DNA from 3 places in the Rhodopseudomonas sp. RCAM05734 genome. Region 3 is predicted to be linked to each of the others. Evidence: predicted binding sites of a transcription regulator. Region 3 holds the regulator's gene; each other region holds the start of a gene.
The links. Region 3 encodes LexA, which represses DNA repair genes until DNA is damaged. Its sites were predicted from a motif close to TGTTCNNNNTGTGTTCNG; they were not measured.
Positions count from the first base shown of each region.

Region 1: the regulator LexA is predicted to act here: its motif matches at 2,179-2,196, upstream of recA (recombinase RecA).
Region 2: the regulator LexA is predicted to act here: its motif matches at 2,445-2,462, upstream of ruvC (crossover junction endodeoxyribonuclease RuvC).

Region 1 is NZ_CP199742.1:5,615,277-5,620,660, forward strand. Features, by position in the region: gene gcvP (aminomethyl-transferring glycine dehydrogenase) at 1-695, shown strand, start outside; gene recA (recombinase RecA) at 995-2,089, opposite strand; partial or broken gene ACUXVA_RS26800 (IS1 family transposase) at 2,261-2,677, opposite strand; gene ACUXVA_RS26805 (hypothetical protein) at 2,710-3,000, shown strand; gene ACUXVA_RS26810 (RNA-binding protein) at 2,993-3,175, opposite strand; gene ACUXVA_RS26815 (hypothetical protein) at 3,232-3,429, opposite strand; gene ACUXVA_RS26820 (hypothetical protein) at 3,644-3,880, opposite strand; gene ACUXVA_RS26825 (hypothetical protein) at 4,063-4,218, opposite strand; gene ACUXVA_RS26830 (hypothetical protein) at 4,150-4,569, shown strand; gene ACUXVA_RS26835 (hypothetical protein) at 4,559-4,747, shown strand; gene ACUXVA_RS26840 (hypothetical protein) at 4,744-5,013, opposite strand; gene ACUXVA_RS26845 (caspase family protein) at 5,332-5,384, opposite strand, start outside.
Region 2 is NZ_CP199742.1:2,740,838-2,746,221, reverse strand. Features, by position in the region: gene ruvB (Holliday junction branch migration DNA helicase RuvB) at 1-622, opposite strand, end outside; gene ACUXVA_RS12990 (hypothetical protein) at 619-1,119, opposite strand; gene ruvA (Holliday junction branch migration protein RuvA) at 1,116-1,733, opposite strand; gene ruvC (crossover junction endodeoxyribonuclease RuvC) at 1,891-2,418, opposite strand; gene ACUXVA_RS12975 (YebC/PmpR family DNA-binding transcriptional regulator) at 2,657-3,403, opposite strand; gene ACUXVA_RS12970 (methyl-accepting chemotaxis protein) at 3,604-5,355, shown strand.
Region 3 is NZ_CP199742.1:4,253,114-4,258,497, forward strand. Features, by position in the region: partial or broken gene ACUXVA_RS20080 (ComEC/Rec2 family competence protein) at 1-2,121, shown strand, start outside; gene lexA (transcriptional repressor LexA) at 2,174-2,887, opposite strand; gene ACUXVA_RS20090 (molybdopterin molybdotransferase MoeA) at 3,068-4,276, opposite strand; gene ACUXVA_RS20095 (HAD-IA family hydrolase) at 4,383-5,024, opposite strand; gene ACUXVA_RS20100 (M20 family metallopeptidase) at 5,180-5,384, opposite strand, start outside.

The DNA.
Region 1 (5,384 bases), 1.4 Mb from region 3:
CCTCGTTCCTGCCCGGCCATCCCGCGGCGGACGGCCACGCCGCCGTGGGACCGGTGTCGGCGGCGCCCTATGGCTCGGCGTCGATCCTGACCATCTCCTATATCTACATCGCGATGATGGGCGGTGCGGGCCTCACCCGCGCCACCGAAATCGCCATCCTCAATGCCAACTACATCGCAGCACGGCTCGATCCGCATTTTCCGGTGCTGTACAAGAATGCCCGCGGTCGCGTCGCCCATGAATGCATCGTCGATCCCCGCGCGGTGAAGACGTCGGCCGGCGTCACCGTCGACGACATCGCCAAACGGCTGATCGACTATGGCTTCCATGCCCCAACGATGAGTTTTCCAGTGGTCGGAACGCTGATGATCGAGCCGACAGAGTCGGAATCCAAGAGCGAGATCGACCGCTTCTGCGACGCCATGATCGCCATCCGCCAGGAGATCTCCGAGATCGAGTCAGGCCGCTGCAAGGTGGAGGCCTCGCCGCTGCGTCATGCTCCGCACACCGTGCACGACATCGCTGCCGACGACTGGGCGCGCGCCTATACGCGGGCGGAAGGCTGCTTCCCGGCAGGCTCCGCGCGGACCGACAAGTACTGGTGCCCGGTGGGCCGCGTCGACAACGTCTATGGCGACCGCAACCTGGTGTGCTCGTGCCCGCCCACGGAAGACTACGCCGAGGCGGCGGAGTAGTCGGGGCACTCACGCGTGCCCCGGATGCTGCGCAACGCGCTGCCTGACGATGCGAAGCATCGTTGGGCAGAGTGGTGCGCTACTGATCCGGGGCCAATGCTCATTCTTCTTTGAAATGGCTCCCGGACCTGCGGAGCAGCGTTTCGGCGAGGCTGCGCCTTTCTCACGCTGCACCGCGTCCGGGACACGGAATCAAATCAGACAGACAAATGCAAAAAGCCTCGGCCGATTATACGGCCGAGGCTTTCGCATTCATCACCAGCGAACGGACGTTGGCGTCAATCGCGCCTTGCCAAACCTCACTCGTCCGCCGGCTCTTCGCCTTCGGCGTCGCGCTCCGGCGAGCCGGCCAGGATCTGCTCGGCGATCAGGCCGGAATTCTGCCGGATCGAGGCTTCGATCTTGGCGGTCATTTCCGGATTGGCCTTGAGGAAGGCTTTTGAGTTTTCGCGGCCCTGACCGAGCCGCTGGCTGTCATAGGAGAACCAGGCGCCGGACTTCTCGACGATCCCGGCCTTGACGCCGAGATCGAGGATCTCGCCCATCTTGGAGACGCCCTCGCCATACATGATGTCGAATTCGACCTGCTTGAACGGCGGCGCCAGCTTGTTCTTGACGACCTTGACGCGGGTCTGGTTGCCCACCACCTCGTCGCGCTCCTTGATGGCGCCGATGCGGCGGATATCGAGGCGGACCGAGGCGTAGAATTTCAGCGCGTTGCCGCCGGTGGTGGTTTCCGGCGAGCCGTACATCACGCCGATCTTCATGCGGATCTGGTTGATGAAGATGACCATCGTGTTGGACTTGTTGATGGAGGCGGTCAGCTTGCGCAGCGCCTGGCTCATCAGACGGGCCTGCAGGCCGGGCAATGCGTCGCCCATCTCGCCTTCGAGCTCGGCGCGCGGCACCAGCGCCGCCACCGAATCGATCACCAGCACGTCGACGGCGCCGGAGCGCACCAGGGTGTCGCAGATCTCCAGCGCTTGCTCGCCGGTATCCGGCTGCGAGATCAGGAGTTCGTCGATGTTGACGCCGAGCTTGCGGGCATAGACCGGGTCGAGCGCGTGTTCGGCGTCGATGAAGGCGCAGATGCCGCCCTTCTTCTGGCCTTCGGCCACCGTGTGCAGCGCCAGCGTGGTCTTGCCCGAGGATTCCGGCCCGTAGATTTCCACCACCCGGCCGCGCGGCAGGCCGCCGACGCCGAGGGCGATGTCCAGTCCCAGCGAGCCCGACGAGATCGTCTCGATATCCATCGAGCGATCGTTCTTGCCGAGCTTCATTACCGAGCCCTTGCCGAACTGGCGCTCGATCTGCGAGAGCGCGGCCGACAGGGCCTTGGTCTTGTCCATCGAGGATCCTTCAACGATACGCAGGGCGGTCGGGGTCGAGGCCATGATCTAGCTCCTTATGGACGGGATTCGCTGATGGGACAAACGTGCAGCATCTTCTGATCTGTTGGAACCAATGTACCCCATTCGTTCTCTGTTCGCAATATGTTCTCGAAATAATTTCGGTACTGGCCTGTTTCCGGCCTCAGTGGCCTAGTTTGAAAATGGCAGTGGCCTGACATGCTTCAAGTCGGGGGCGCCTTCCATCGGCACCTTCTTTGCGCCAACGCACTCGGCGGGGCTGTAGCGGCGTTCATCGCCCTTCCCGTGCGAGGGGCCGTAAATCTTCACAAGCTGGGCATAGTCGATATAGGGGCCGAACGTCTGCCCAACGGCATCGATGTAGGAGCGCCACCCATCCGTGGTGAGCTGCATGCGGGTCTTAACGCGGTCCCGCAGATCTTCCATCAATTCGAACGCCGAGTCCGCGTCCCGGTTGCCAACCGTCCATGAGATCATGAGCTTGCTATCGGCATCCAATGCGGTCCAGGTCCAGAGATCGCCGGCACCGTCCGGGGCAGCCTTGGCACCCTTCACGTTCTTGTTCTTGGCGTAGCAGAAGCTCCAGATTTCATCGCACTGCACCCGCTGCGACTGCAGAGGCGGGGAAACTTCTGTTCCCAAAGATGGGATTTTACATCCGCTTGAATCTTGAGGCCAACGGCGCCGTTCCGCGTCAAGTGGCAGCCGAAGTAGTAATTCCCGGTCAGGAAGCGCTCAAGCTTAGCTCTTTAGGGACGGAGGCAATTGAAAAGGCATTCAAGGACTCTTTTTCAAATAATTTGCCGCTCGTAGGCATAATTTTTAAGGGAGTCGCGGCCCCTCTTCCGATAACGGAGTCTGGTATCGCCGAGTTGCGAGTCAACGTGGACGGGCGTGAGCAAATCTGTGCGACACTAAATATTAAAATCAGCTAGTCTTGCTCCAACGCTTCGCAGCCGCTTTCTTCGCAATATCTGAACGTTTCTCCGCCGTCATCCCGGCGGCCCGCGCCTTGCCGCCCATGCGCCCCAGCGCCACGGCGGCGGCGTTCTTCCCGTCGTCGGTGGTTGCCGTTTCGTTGATCTCCCCGGTGGCTATCCGGGCAATCATGATGGCGTTGCCGATTGCGTCGGCGGGGCGCTTTTCGCCTTTAGGACCTCGGGGCATCAAAACGGCTCCGCTAACGATTTATCGATCAGAATATCGTCTCCATTTAGCAGCCGGTAATTGGTCGCATTCTCGGCTGTCCCGATGAGCGCCAGCCAAGAATACATCTCCAGCTTGGCGTCACGCAGGTTGGTCGCCTCAAGCGGGTGTCTTGCCGACACGATTTCTCCGGGTGCGTAGATCTCGACCGTAAACATGTACTCGGGTTCCCTTCTGCTTTCCGCTAAGCATAACACGGTGGCGGGAGCGGCGAAACCGAGCGTCAAGACGGATTATTTTCAAACTGAGACACTACCAATTTCGGCGTGGCCCAGCCGCAGGCTTCCGTCGGAAACCGTCGCCCGATTTTCCGGCGATCGCAGGGCGACGCATTGACGACAGGGCAGACACGCATTGGCGCGAACCGCGCCGTCAGCGCGACGGCGACCGGTCCGAAATCGTCATGACCGCAGTAGCCGCCACCAACCCGCCGAAGCTGAAGGCGAAGCTGCCATAGAGCAGCAGCAGCCCGATCCAGCGGTCGTCGGCGCGCAGCAGCAGCGCGCGCAGGCCGGCGAGGTCGATGGCCAGGATCAGGGTCGCGCACAACACGCCGGCGGCCATGCCCAGCGCCCAGTTGACCATCACCAGCCGGACCACCGAGCGCATACGAGGTTCGCGCGGCGGCGAGGTCAGTTCAACCGCACTGCCCGGCGATACCTCCATTCCGACGGCGGGGCATCGCCGAGCTGTTTCATTCTGAAACATTTTTATCGACGAACGGGAACCTTGGACATAGGTTTGCGGTATCATCGTCCGATTCATGGCAACTTCCGGTGATGAGAACAATTTTACTCTCGCCTGAGTGACGATTTTCCGTGCCCCGCTTTTACTTTCACATTGTCGCCGGAAGCGTCGTGCTCGACGACGTCGGCACCATCCTCGAAGACGCCAAGGCAGCCCAGCAGCACGCAAGAACGCTGGCGAGCAATTTGCGCGACAATCACGCGCTCACCTCCGGCACCATCGTGGTCGAGGATGAGGACGCCGGGCAGACTGTTCGAAGTGCCGCTGGCCGGCCTGTTCAGCTAAACGCCGGTCGCCTGTCCGGACTGCACAGCATTGCCTCCTGGCGGATAGCTTGCGTCAGGCGGACTTTGCGGCCAGCCTGTGGCCGCGCGACCGCTCCGTTTGGCGGCCGCACCATCCGACCCGGGGACGCCGATGATCCATCCCGCCGTCAAATTCGAGTTCGAACGCACCGTCCGGGATTACGCCAAATGGCTCGTCGTCGACGCCGACGACCGCTCGCCGGCGGCCGCGTGGTGGTGGAGCCCAGCGCTCGCCGTGTATCGTGAACAGGACGAGATGCCGGTGGCATGGGCCCACGCCATGGCGTTGCCGTCGGGCGCCAGCTACGGGGACGCGGCCCGCGTGCTGCTCGATGCGCTGGCCGGGCAGGCCGCCCTGCCCTGGCCGGAAGAATTTCCGCGTCGCTACCGGCCCAGACCGGCCGACGAGATCGCGACCGGCTAGTTCGCGTTGTTGCCGGTCCTGGTGCGCGGTTTCGCGACGGTCGCCTTCGGCGCGTCGTTGCGCACCGTTCCCCACGGGTCGGCCGCCGCCTTGGCGTCGGGAATCTTCCGGAGCGACTCGCGATAGGCCTTGTCGGCAATCGCGTCCTGTTCCTTCTCCTCGGGGCTCCTGGTCTTGACCTCAGGCATCAGGTTGACCGTGGGAGACTGGGCATAGGCTGGAACAGCCAGGAGGGCGAGCAGCGCTGCGGCGCGAAGAACTTTCATACGGATGCTCCATGGAAACATGCGCGGTCTATACCATCGCAGCTCCGGTGACGCCAACCTCCAGCGCAAAAGGCGCAGAACGAACTGTGTCGCGCCGTTGCTGGAAGGGGCGCTCAGAGATGGTCCGACCTGCAGGATTGCGACGGCTGCAACCAGTCATCCCAGATCGGGCCATATCTGGTGCAGCCGGACAGCGCTACGCCGAGCGCAACGATGCTGAAAACGATCCGCAAACATCTGACCATCGCATACGCCTTCCGATGAGCGCGCATCATAGGAGCGCGACAAAGGCGTTTTCAGGCCGGCACACTCCCGCGCTCAGTAGCGCCCGCGCCCTGGGCTGCCGTGACCGCGGCCAGTTCCGCCATAGC
Region 2 (5,384 bases), 1.5 Mb from region 3:
CGTCGGCGGTCATGCCGATCTCCAGCACACGGGCGCCGCGGGTGACGATCTTTTCCAGCTCTTCCACGGTGTAGAAATTCAGCCGCACGGGAATGCCGAAACGGTCGCGCAGCGGATTGGTGAGCAGACCGGCGCGCGTGGTGGCGCCGACAAGAGTGAACTTCGCCAGTTCGATTTTTACCGAGCGCGCGGCGGGGCCCTCGCCTATGATCAAATCGAGCTGGAAGTCTTCCATCGCGGGATAGAGCACTTCCTCGACCGCGGGCGCGAGACGATGAATCTCGTCGATGAACAGCACGTCGCGTTCTTCGAGATTGGTCAGGAGTGCGGCGAGATCACCGGCCTTGGCTATGACAGGCCCCGACGTCGCGCGAAAACCGACGCCGAGCTCGCGCGCCACGATCTGCGCCAGCGTGGTCTTGCCGAGGCCGGGCGGGCCGACGAACAGCACATGGTCGAGCGCCTCGCCGCGTTTGCGGGCGGCGTCGATGAAGATCTGCAGATTGGCGCGGGCCTGCTGCTGGCCGACGAATTCGGACAGGTTCTGCGGGCGCAGCGAGGTGTCGCCGATGTCATCGGCGCGGCGCTCGGGGGTGATCAGGCGGATGGGAGCAGTGGTCATGGGGTCACGTTAGCACGATGCAGCGGCTTCGCGAGCCACCAGCACAGGCTGGCGGGACCGATCGCCAGCACCGCGAGCAGCGCCAACAGCGACAGTGCCTGCGGCAGCGACTGGGTACCGGGCAGCATCACCGCCGAGGATTCTGACGGCTGGATGAAAGCGCCGAGCAGCACCACGGCGGCAATGGCGGCGGCCGCGGCAAGCCAGGCCATCCAGATCGGACTGAGACCGGCATAGATCGCCGCGACCGCAAAGGTCAGTCCTGCGGCCATGGAGGGAAGCAGCGTGGCGATAACGACCACGAAGGCCAGCAGCCAGACCGCGATCGACAGCACGCCACGCAACGCGTCAAGATCGGCGACCGCAAACACCGGCTGGACGATGGGCGCGCCGAGCACGACGACGATCAGCGCAACCACCGCCGCCATCGCCAGTGGACCGACAATGGAGAAGATCGCCACGATACCGATCACGCGTCCGAGCCGGCCGAAACTCACTTCGCCAACTCCTTCAGCCCGAGCCGGATCAGTTGCGCCGTCTCAGCGCCCTCTCCCGCAATGCGCGCGGCACCGGCAATCGCCGCGGCCGCCTGCGGCGCGCCGTAGCCGAGATTGACCAGAGCGGAGATCGCATCCGACACCGGACGCGGCGCGGTGTTGTCCTCGATGGCGCCGGACAGATTGACCAGCGCCGGATCGACCGATGCAAACGCCGGCGCCTTGTCCTTCAACTCGCTGACGATCCGCTCGGCGACTTTCGGGCCGACGCCGACGGTGCGCGCCACCGCAGCCTTGTCGCGCAGCGCGATGGCATTGGCGAGGTCGGCCGGCGGCAATGTCGACAGCACCGCCAGCGCCACCTTGGCGCCGACGCCCTGCACGGTCTGCAGCAGCCGGAACCATTCGCGCTCCTGGTCGGAGCGAAAGCCGAACAGCTTGATCTGGTCCTCGCGGACATAGGTCTCGATCGACAGCACCGCCGCCCCGCCCGGCTGCGGCAGCGCCTGCAGCGTACGCGCGGAGCAATGCACTTGGTAGCCGACGCCGGAGACGTCGAGGATGACGTAGTCATCACCGTAGCTGTCGATCAGGCCCTTGAGCTTGCCGATCATGAGAGAGCTCCGGTGCGCATGCTCCCCTCCCCCTTGCGGGGAGGGGCCGGGGGTGGGGGTGTTACGGGCGACGTCGCTTGTGGACCCCCCTCCCCGACCCTCCCCCGCAAGGGGGGAGGGAACCGACGACGTTTGCAGCGCAGGATCAAACTACACATTATGCCCCCACCACCCGCAGCAGCCGCTGCGCGCTCTGACGGTGATGCGCATGCGTAATGGCGATGGCCAGCGCATCGGCGGCGTCGGCGGATTTCGGCTCGGCCTTGGGCAGCAGGATCTTCAGCATCATCTGGATCTGGTTCTTGTCGGCATGGCCGGCGCCGACCACGGTCTTCTTGACCTGGTTCGGCGCATATTCGGCCACCGCGATGCCGAACATCGCCGGCGTCATCATGGCGATGCCGCGGGCCTGGCCGAGCTTGAGCGTGGCGACGCCGTCCTTGTTGACGAAGGTGTTCTCGACCGCGGCCTCGGCCGGCTGGAAGTCGCCGAGCACTTTCGACAGCCCCTCATGGATGCCGAGCAGCCGGCTTGCCAGCGGCAGGGTGTCCGTCGGCTCCACCGAGCCGCACGCGATATAGGTCAGCCGGTTGCCATCGATCTCGATGACGCCCCAGCCGGTGCGGCGCAGGCCCGGATCGATGCCGATGATGCGGACGGATGGGCGAATCGGGACGGCTGTCATGGGCGCAGTGATAACGCCGAAAGCTTAAGAACAAAATAGCAACAGACGGGTTTGCACGGCGAAAGTGGGCGGAGACGGTGCGCCCCGACCACAGGCTGTCGTCCCCGCGGATGCGGGGGATCGAGTAAACGCCGGCCTGCATGTGCCCCGAAAGGCCAGTGTCTACTCGGTCCCCGGTCCAGCGCGCAAGTGCGCGCCGGCCGGGTGATGACAGCGGAGTTTGACGCAACGGCTGGCCTCAGCCGCCCATCTTGGCGACCAGCGCGTCGGATACCTCGAAGTTGGCGTAGACGTTCTGGACGTCGTCGTGATCGTTGAGCAGGTCGATGAGCTTCAGCAACTTCTCGCCGGTCTCGTCGTCGACCGCGACGGTGTTTTGCGGCTTCCAGGTCAGTTCCGCCTTGCGCGGCTCGCCGAATTTCGCTTCCAGCGCCTTGGCGACGTCGCGAAAGGTTTCCTGGGCGGCATAGACTTCATGACCGGTCTCGGACGAGATCACGTCGTCGGCGCCGGCCTCGATGGCGGCTTCCAGCATGTCGTCGGCGGAGGCCTTGGCGGCGTCGTATTCGATGATCCCCACATGGTCGAACATGAACGACACGGAGCCGGTTTCGCCGAGATTGCCGCCGGACTTGGTGAAATAGGAGCGGATGTCCGAGGCGGCGCGGTTTTTGTTGTCGGTGAGCGCCTGGACGATCACGGCGACGCCGCCGGGGCCGTAGCCCTCGTAGCGCATCTCGTCATAATTCTCGCCGTCGGAGCCGATCGCCTTCTTGATGGCGCGCTCGATATTGTCGCGCGGCATGTTTTCCTGGCGGGCGGCGGTGACCGCGGCGCGCAGCCGGGCATTCATCGACGGGTCGGGGGTGCCGAGCTTGGCGGCCACGGTAATTTCCCGGGCCAGCTTGCTGAACAGTTTCGACTTCTGGGCATCCTGCCGGCCCTTGCGGTGCATGATGTTCTTGAATTGGGAATGTCCGGCCATGCGGTCTCTTTCGGATTCGTGCGGTCTGTCAGGGGTGCGGCGGCGCGGGGTTATAGGCCGCGAGCCCGGCAAAATCAAAAAAACAGTCCGGTTTCCGCCTTGGGATACCGGCTGCGCGCAAGCGTCGCACATCCGTTAACCACGGCTTCACGTCAGGGTGCAAGGATACCCGCATAGATTGTATCCCCCAGAGAGACGACATGGTCTTCGGAATGTTTCGGAAGCGGCAGGCGCCGGCGCCTGTTCCTGTTGCGCAGCCCGCGGTGGTGGTGGCGGCGGCCGCCGTGCCCGAGCCGGAGCGCGATTCGGCGCGCGAGATCCTGGAACTGCTGGAGCTGGAACTGGGGGCGCTGATCCGCCAGCTCGAGCGCGCCGCGCAGTCGGTGGCCGGCGGCGCCGAATCCACCGCCTCCACCCTCTCCACCATCCGCCAGCGCACCGACGCCCTCACCGGCCAGACCAGCGCGGCGCAGACCACCGCCACCACCTTTGCGCAGGCCGCCGACAAGTTCACCCATTCCGCCGAAGGCATCGGCGCCCAGGTGCGCAACGCCAGCAAACTGGCCGACGACGCCGGCGCCGCCGCGGACGAGGCCAGCCGCAACGTCGACCGCCTCAGGGAATCCTCCGCCGCAATCGGCAACGTGGTCAACCTGATCGCCCAGATCGCCAAGCAGACCACGCTGCTGGCGCTCAACTCGACGATCGAGGCCGCACGCGCCGGCGCCGCCGGCCGCGGCTTCGCGGTGGTCGCCACCGAGGTCAAGGCGCTGGCGGTGCAGACCGCAGAGGCCACCGAAGAGATCAAGAAGAAGATCGACGCGCTGCAGAAGGATGCCGCGAGTTCAGTGGATGCGGTGCACCGCATCTCCAACGCGATCCAGGCGATCCGCCCGGTGTTCGACAGCGTCAACGGCGCAGTGGCCGAACAGAACGCCACGACCTCCGACATGTCCGACAATGCCGCCTCGGCGTCGCAATTCATCGTCGCCGTAGGCGACAGCGCTGCCGAGATCGACAGCGCCACCCAGGCCGCTGAGGTGCATGGCCAGAGCGTCGCCGAGGCCGGCCGCGCCGTGACCATGTTCGCACAGAAGCTGAAGTCGCGCTGCGCCACGCTGCTGCGCCAGGACGAACGCGAGGACGAGCGCAAGCGCGAGCGGCTGCCGTGCCACCTGCAGATCGAGATCAAGACCCGCAACACGACGCTGCGTGCGCCGGTCTACGAGATTTCCCTGGAAGGCATTCTGATCGGCGGCCCGGACGCGGCCTCGCTGCAACCGCACGAGATGCTGACGGCCGATCTTGTCGAGGTCGGCACCTGCCGGCTGCGTGTCACCGAACAGTCCAAGGCCGGTGCCCGCGCCCTGTTCGTGGCGCCGGACGCCGCCCTGACCAGCCGGATCGAGGACCGGCTATGGGCGATCCACGACGAGAACACCGAATTCGTCACCCGCGCCATCGATGCCGGCGTCACGCTCAACAAGATCTTCGCCGACGGTATCGCCTCCGGCGCCATCGGCATCGACGACATGTTCGACGAAAGTTATGTGGAGATCGCCGGCTCCAATCCGGTGCAGGTGCGCACGCGGATTCTCGACTGGGCCGACCGCGCGCTGCCGGATTTCCAGGACAAATTGCTGGCGACCGACCCGCGCATGGCGTTCTGCGCCGCGATCGACCGCAACGGCTACCTGCCGGTGCACAACAGCATCTATTCCAAGCCGCAACGGCCCGGCGACGTCGCCTTCAACACCGCCAATTCGCGCAACCGTCGCATCTTCAACGATCCCGCCGGCCTCGCCGCCGGCCGCAACACCCGCGCCTACCTGATCCAGAGCTATGCCCGCGACATGGGCAACGGCACCACGGTGATGATGCGCGAGATCGACGTACCGATCCGCGTGCACGGCCGGCATTGGGGCGGATTCCGCACGGCGTACAAATTGTAGTAGCTCCGGAACTGTCGCTTTTCGTGTTG
Region 3 (5,384 bases):
GCCGGTTGCTGCCCTGGGTGCCGATCGCTTTCGGCGCCGGCATTGCGCTGTATTTCGTCGCCGACCATGAGCCGGTCGCGTGGATCGCCGCCGCGGCTGCCGGCGCACTGTGTATCGCGGCCTTTCTGTCGCGCCGGCACGGCTGGTTTCCGCTTGTTGTGATGGTCGCCGCGCTGGCGGTTGGCTTCGCGGTGGCGACGTTGAAGACCGCGCGGATCGCCCACGCGGTGCTGGCGCAGCCTTTGTACTCGGTCACGCTGAAAGGCTTTGTCGAGACCCGCGAGGTGCGCGAGCGCACCGACCGCTTCGTGCTGCGGGTCGCCGAGATGGACGGCCCGCGCGTAACCACGAAGCTCGAACGCGTGCGGCTGTCGGTGAGGAAGGGCACCGCGCCGGCGGTCGGCAGCTTCGTTGACGTGAAGGCGCGGCTGCAGCCGCCGCTGGCGCCGCTGCGGCCCGGCTCCTACGACTTCGGCCGCGACCTTTATTTCCAGGGAATCGGCGCCTCCGGCTTTGTCATGGGCGCGATCAAGACAGTCGATCCGCCGGCGCCGGGTGGCCTACGGCTGCGCTATGCCGCGACCATGCAGGGTCTGCGCGATGCCATCGATGCGCGCATTGCCAACGTCCTCTCCGGCGATAGCCGCGCCATCGCCACTGCGCTGCTGACTGGGCGGCGCGACGCCATCTCGCCCGATGTCAACGACGCCATGTTCATCTCCGGCCTCGGTCATGTGCTGTCGATCTCCGGCTATCACATGGCGGTGGTCGCCGGCGTGGTGTTCTTCGCGGTGCGCGCGCTGCTGGCGCTGATCCCGGTGCTGACGGTGACGTTTCCGATAAAGAAGTGGTCGGCCGCCGCAGCACTCGCCGCCGCGCTGTTCTATCTGCTGCTGTCCGGCGCCGAAGTCGCGACGCAACGTTCGTTTTTCATGACGGCGGTGGTGCTGATCGCTGTGATGGTGGATCGCCGTGCGATCACCTTTCGCACCCTGGCGGTGGCGGCGATGATCGTGCTCACTTTGGCGCCGGAGGCGCTGGTGCATCCGAGTTTCCAGATGTCGTTCGCGGCGACCCTCGGACTGGTGGCCCTGGTGCAGGTCGGCATGCCCATGCTGTTCGCGACGGCGGAGCATTCGCGCACCGCGCGCGCGGCGCTGTGGGGCGGCCGCGAGATCGTCATGCTGGCGCTGGCCTCGCTGGTCGCCGGGCTCGCGACCACGCCCTATGCGGCGTTTCACTTTCACCGCATCACGCCTTACGGCGTCGTCGCAAACCTGCTGGCGATGCCAGTGGTCTCTGCGCTGGTGATGCCGGCGGGGCTGTTAGGACTTGCGGCCGCGCCGTTCGGGCTCGACAGCGTGTTCTGGCGGCTGATGGATGTCGGCATCCAGTGGATGATCGTGGTGACGCAATGGGTCGCGGCATTGCCCGGTGCCATCGGCCGCGTGCCGGCGTTCGGGACCGGGCCATTGCTCGCGGCAACCATCGGCATCGTGCTGCTCGGACTGCTGCGCACGCCGCTGCGCTGGATCGGCGCGGGCTTTGTCGCGGCGTCGATGGTATGGGCCGCGATGGTGACGCAGCCGGATGTGTTGATATCAGGCGACGGCCACAGCGTCGCGGTGCGCGGCAAGGACGGGCGGCTGCATGTGATGCGCAGCGCCAGAGATCTCGTTTCTGCTCAAGGAATGGCTGGCGGCGGATGCGGATTCGCGATTGCCGAACGATCCGACGCTGGGCAACGGCATCGCCTGCGATGGCGCCGGCTGCGTGGCGACGTTGGCCGACGGCGCGTTGGTCGCGCTGGCGCTGCAGCCGGATGCCTTTGTCGATGATTGCCTGCGCGCGACGCTCATTGTCACAACAAGACAGCCGCCGGGGGATTGCGGAGCGACGGTGATCGATCGTGATAGTCTGCAGAAAACCGGTGCGACGGCGTTGCGGCAAACCAGCGGCGGTTTTGTGATCGATGCGATCAGGCCGAAAGGGCGGGACCGGCCATGGGCACCAGCCGCAGCGGACACGCTCGAGGTTGCCAGCGGCGCGATCTTGCCGGGGCGGCAGCGCGCGCCCGATGCGACGCCGGCCGAGACCGACGTGCAGGCTGATGAACCGTGAGCGAACGGCTCTGCGTCACGAACAACGGCGCAGCAAGTCGCTGCGCGTTCACTCAGTACTTGCGGTACAGTCCGACCAGCCGGCCCTGGATGCGCACCCGGTTGGGCGGCAGGATGCGGACCTCGTAGGCGGCGTTGGCGGGCTCCAGCGCGATCGAGGCGCCGCGGCGGCGGAAGCGCTTCAGGGTGGCTTCCTCCTCGTCGATCAGGGCGACCACGATGTCGCCGGTCTCTGCGGCGTCCTTGCGCTGGATCAGCGCCATGTCGCCATCGAGAATGCCGGCCTCGACCATGGAGTCGCCGCGCACTTCCAGCGCGTAGTGTTCGCCGGAGCCGAGCATGTCGGTCGGCACGCTGATGTTGTGGCTGCGGGTCTGCAGCGCCTCGATGGGCGTGCCCGCGGCGATGCGGCCCATCACCGGCACCAGCACCGAACGCGCGCCGTCATCCTCGGCATTGCCAGAGGACGGTCGCACCTTGCCGAGGGTGCCCTCGATGACGCTGGGCGTGAAGCCGCGGCGACCGTTGCCAGCAACGCTGCTGCTGCCGCCGAGTTCGGGCAGCTTCAACACCTCGATGGCGCGGGCCCGGTTGGGCAGGCGGCGGATGAAGCCGCGCTCTTCCAGCGCGGTGATGAGTCGGTGGATGCCGGACTTGGAGCGCAAATCGAGCGCGTCCTTCATCTCGTCGAAGGAGGGCGGCACGCCGGCTTCCTTCAGGCGCTGATCGATGAATCGCAGAAGTTCGTACTGTTTGCGGGTCAGCATCTCGATCGATCCTCAATAGGACGGCGTTGACCACCGTCGCGTTTCCGGCCTTGCGCTGATCAGCCGATCGAAGTTGAGCGGTCGCGGCGCCGGAAGGTCAGAAACAAATCATGAACGAACACTATCTGTTCCATATGTGTTCCGCAACGATTAATTTCCCGTCAACGCAATCGGACCGCCTTAAAGCGGCAAACGCAGCACGCTGCAGGGCGTGCCGGCGGGCGCGGCGGGGGCGTGGGGGGCGCGAACCACCAGGCCGTGGGCGGCGGACAGATTGCCGAGCAGCGAGGAATCCTGGCGGGTCACGGGCGTCGCCACCAGCGCGCCGTCCTCGCGCACCGCCAGCACGGCGCGCAGATAGTCCTCGCGCAGGTCGTTGGCGCCGACGTCGCAGCCGAGCAGCGCCGGCTCGCGTTCGAGATGGATGTCGCGGCGGCCCGACAGCGTGCGGATCAGCGGCACCATGAACAGCAGCGCGCAGACATAGGACGACACCGGATTGCCGGGCAGGCCGATCACCCGCATCGGCCCGATCCTTCCATGCATCATCGGCTTGCCCGGGCGCATCGCGATCTTCCAGAACGCCATGGTGACGCCTTCGGCGGTGAGCGCCTGCTGCACCAGGTCGTGGTCGCCGACCGAGGCACCGCCGGTGGTGATCAGGATGTCGGCGTCGCTGTCGCGGGCGCGGCGAATGCCGGCCACGGTGGCATCCAGCGTATCGGCGGCGATGCCGAGATCGGTCACCTCGGCGCCCTCGTTGCGGGCTAGCGCGCGCAGCGCGTAGCCGTTGGAATAGACGATCTGGCCGGGGCCGAGCGGCTGGCCGGGCATCACCAGCTCGTCGCCGGTGGCCAGCAAGGCGACCTTCGGGCGGCGGTGCACCGGAAGCTCGGGATGATTCATGCTGGCGGCCAGCGACAGGTCGCGGTCGGTGAGGCGGGCGCCGGCGCGCAGCAGCACGTCGCCGGTGGTGAAGTCGACGCCGGCCGGGCGGATGTGGCGGCCAGCGCGGGCGGCCTCGTGGATGAATACGGTGGTGCCCTCTCGCGCCGTGTCTTCCTGGATCACCACGGCATCGGCGCCTGCGGGGATCACGCCGCCGGTGAAGATGCGGACCGCCTCATGGGCTCCCAATGTCCTCTCGAACGGCCGGCCGGCGGCGACTTCGCCGATCACGGTGAGCGCCGCATGCTGCGTGGCGTCTTCGGCGCGCACCGCATAGCCGTCCATCGCCGACATCGGCTGCGGCGGCTGGGTGCGCAGCGATGCGACGTCGCAGGCCAGCACGCGGTGGAAACAGTCGTCGAGCGCGACCATCTGCCGGGACAGCGGTTCGGCATCGGCGAGCACCGCGGCCAGCGCGTCGGCAACCGGCATCAAGGCCATCGGCAAAGTCTCCATCACCAGCGCTGGCCGGCCGGGGAGGCCGCGACCGCACCCGGGCTTCATAACCGAGCGCTGGTGCGGACGCAAAACCGCGATCGCGGCAGGTTCAGGATTTTTCCGCCACGCCCAGCGCCGCCAGCGCCTCGGCCACCGAGGTGGGCGAGGTGACGTGAACCGCCTGAAGCCCGCCGGCGCGGGCCGCCGCGACGTTCTCGGCGAGGTCGTCGAAGAACACGATGCGCTGCGCCGGCACGCCGATCGCCTTCACCACATAGTCGTAGGCGGCAGCGTCCGGCTTGCGCAGCCCGATCGACGACGACAGGAACAGCTCGCGGAAATGGTCGAGCACCTCGGTATGTGCCTGCGAGAAATGTGCGGCGTGGGCGGCGTTGGTGTTGGAGAGGGCATAGAGCGGCAACTGCTCGGCGGCGCGCGCCAGCAGCGGCGCGATGCCGGGCATTTCGCCGATGAAGATCGCGTTCCAGCCCTCGAGGAACTGGGCGTCGGAAATGTCGATGCCGAGCGTCGTGCGCAGGCTGGCGAAGAAGGCTTCATCGCTGATCTGGCCGCGCTCATGGCGCATGTAGTCGTCGCCGCGCACGAACCGCGTCACCAGGTCGGAGCGAGTGCAACCGGCGTGGCCGGCCCAGCATGCGATGGTGCGCTCGAAATCGATGTCTATGACGACGCGGCCAAGATCGAACAGCAGCGCGTCAGCGGAGTCGGGGGAGAGGGAAGATTGAGTCATGGACGAGTTTTACCGAGGCGGGGCGACGGTGCAATGACGGGCGTAGGGTGGGCAAAGGCGCGCTAGCGCCGTGCCCATCATTTCTGTGCGTCGTGTATTGTGGTGGGCACGCCTCGCCGCGCTTTGCGCGGACGAGGCTTTGCCCACCCTACACCTCACACCAGCGCGCAGATCGTCGCCGCCAGCGCCTGGGTGCGCGGCAGCAGGGTGTCGAGGCGGCAGAATTCGTCGTCGGTATGGGCCTTGCCGCCGACCGGGCCGAGGCCGCACAGGGTCGGGATGCCCATGGCTGCGGTGAAGCCGGAATCGGCGCAGCCGCCGGTGAACTCACCGCCGACGGCGAAGCCGACCCGCGTCGCC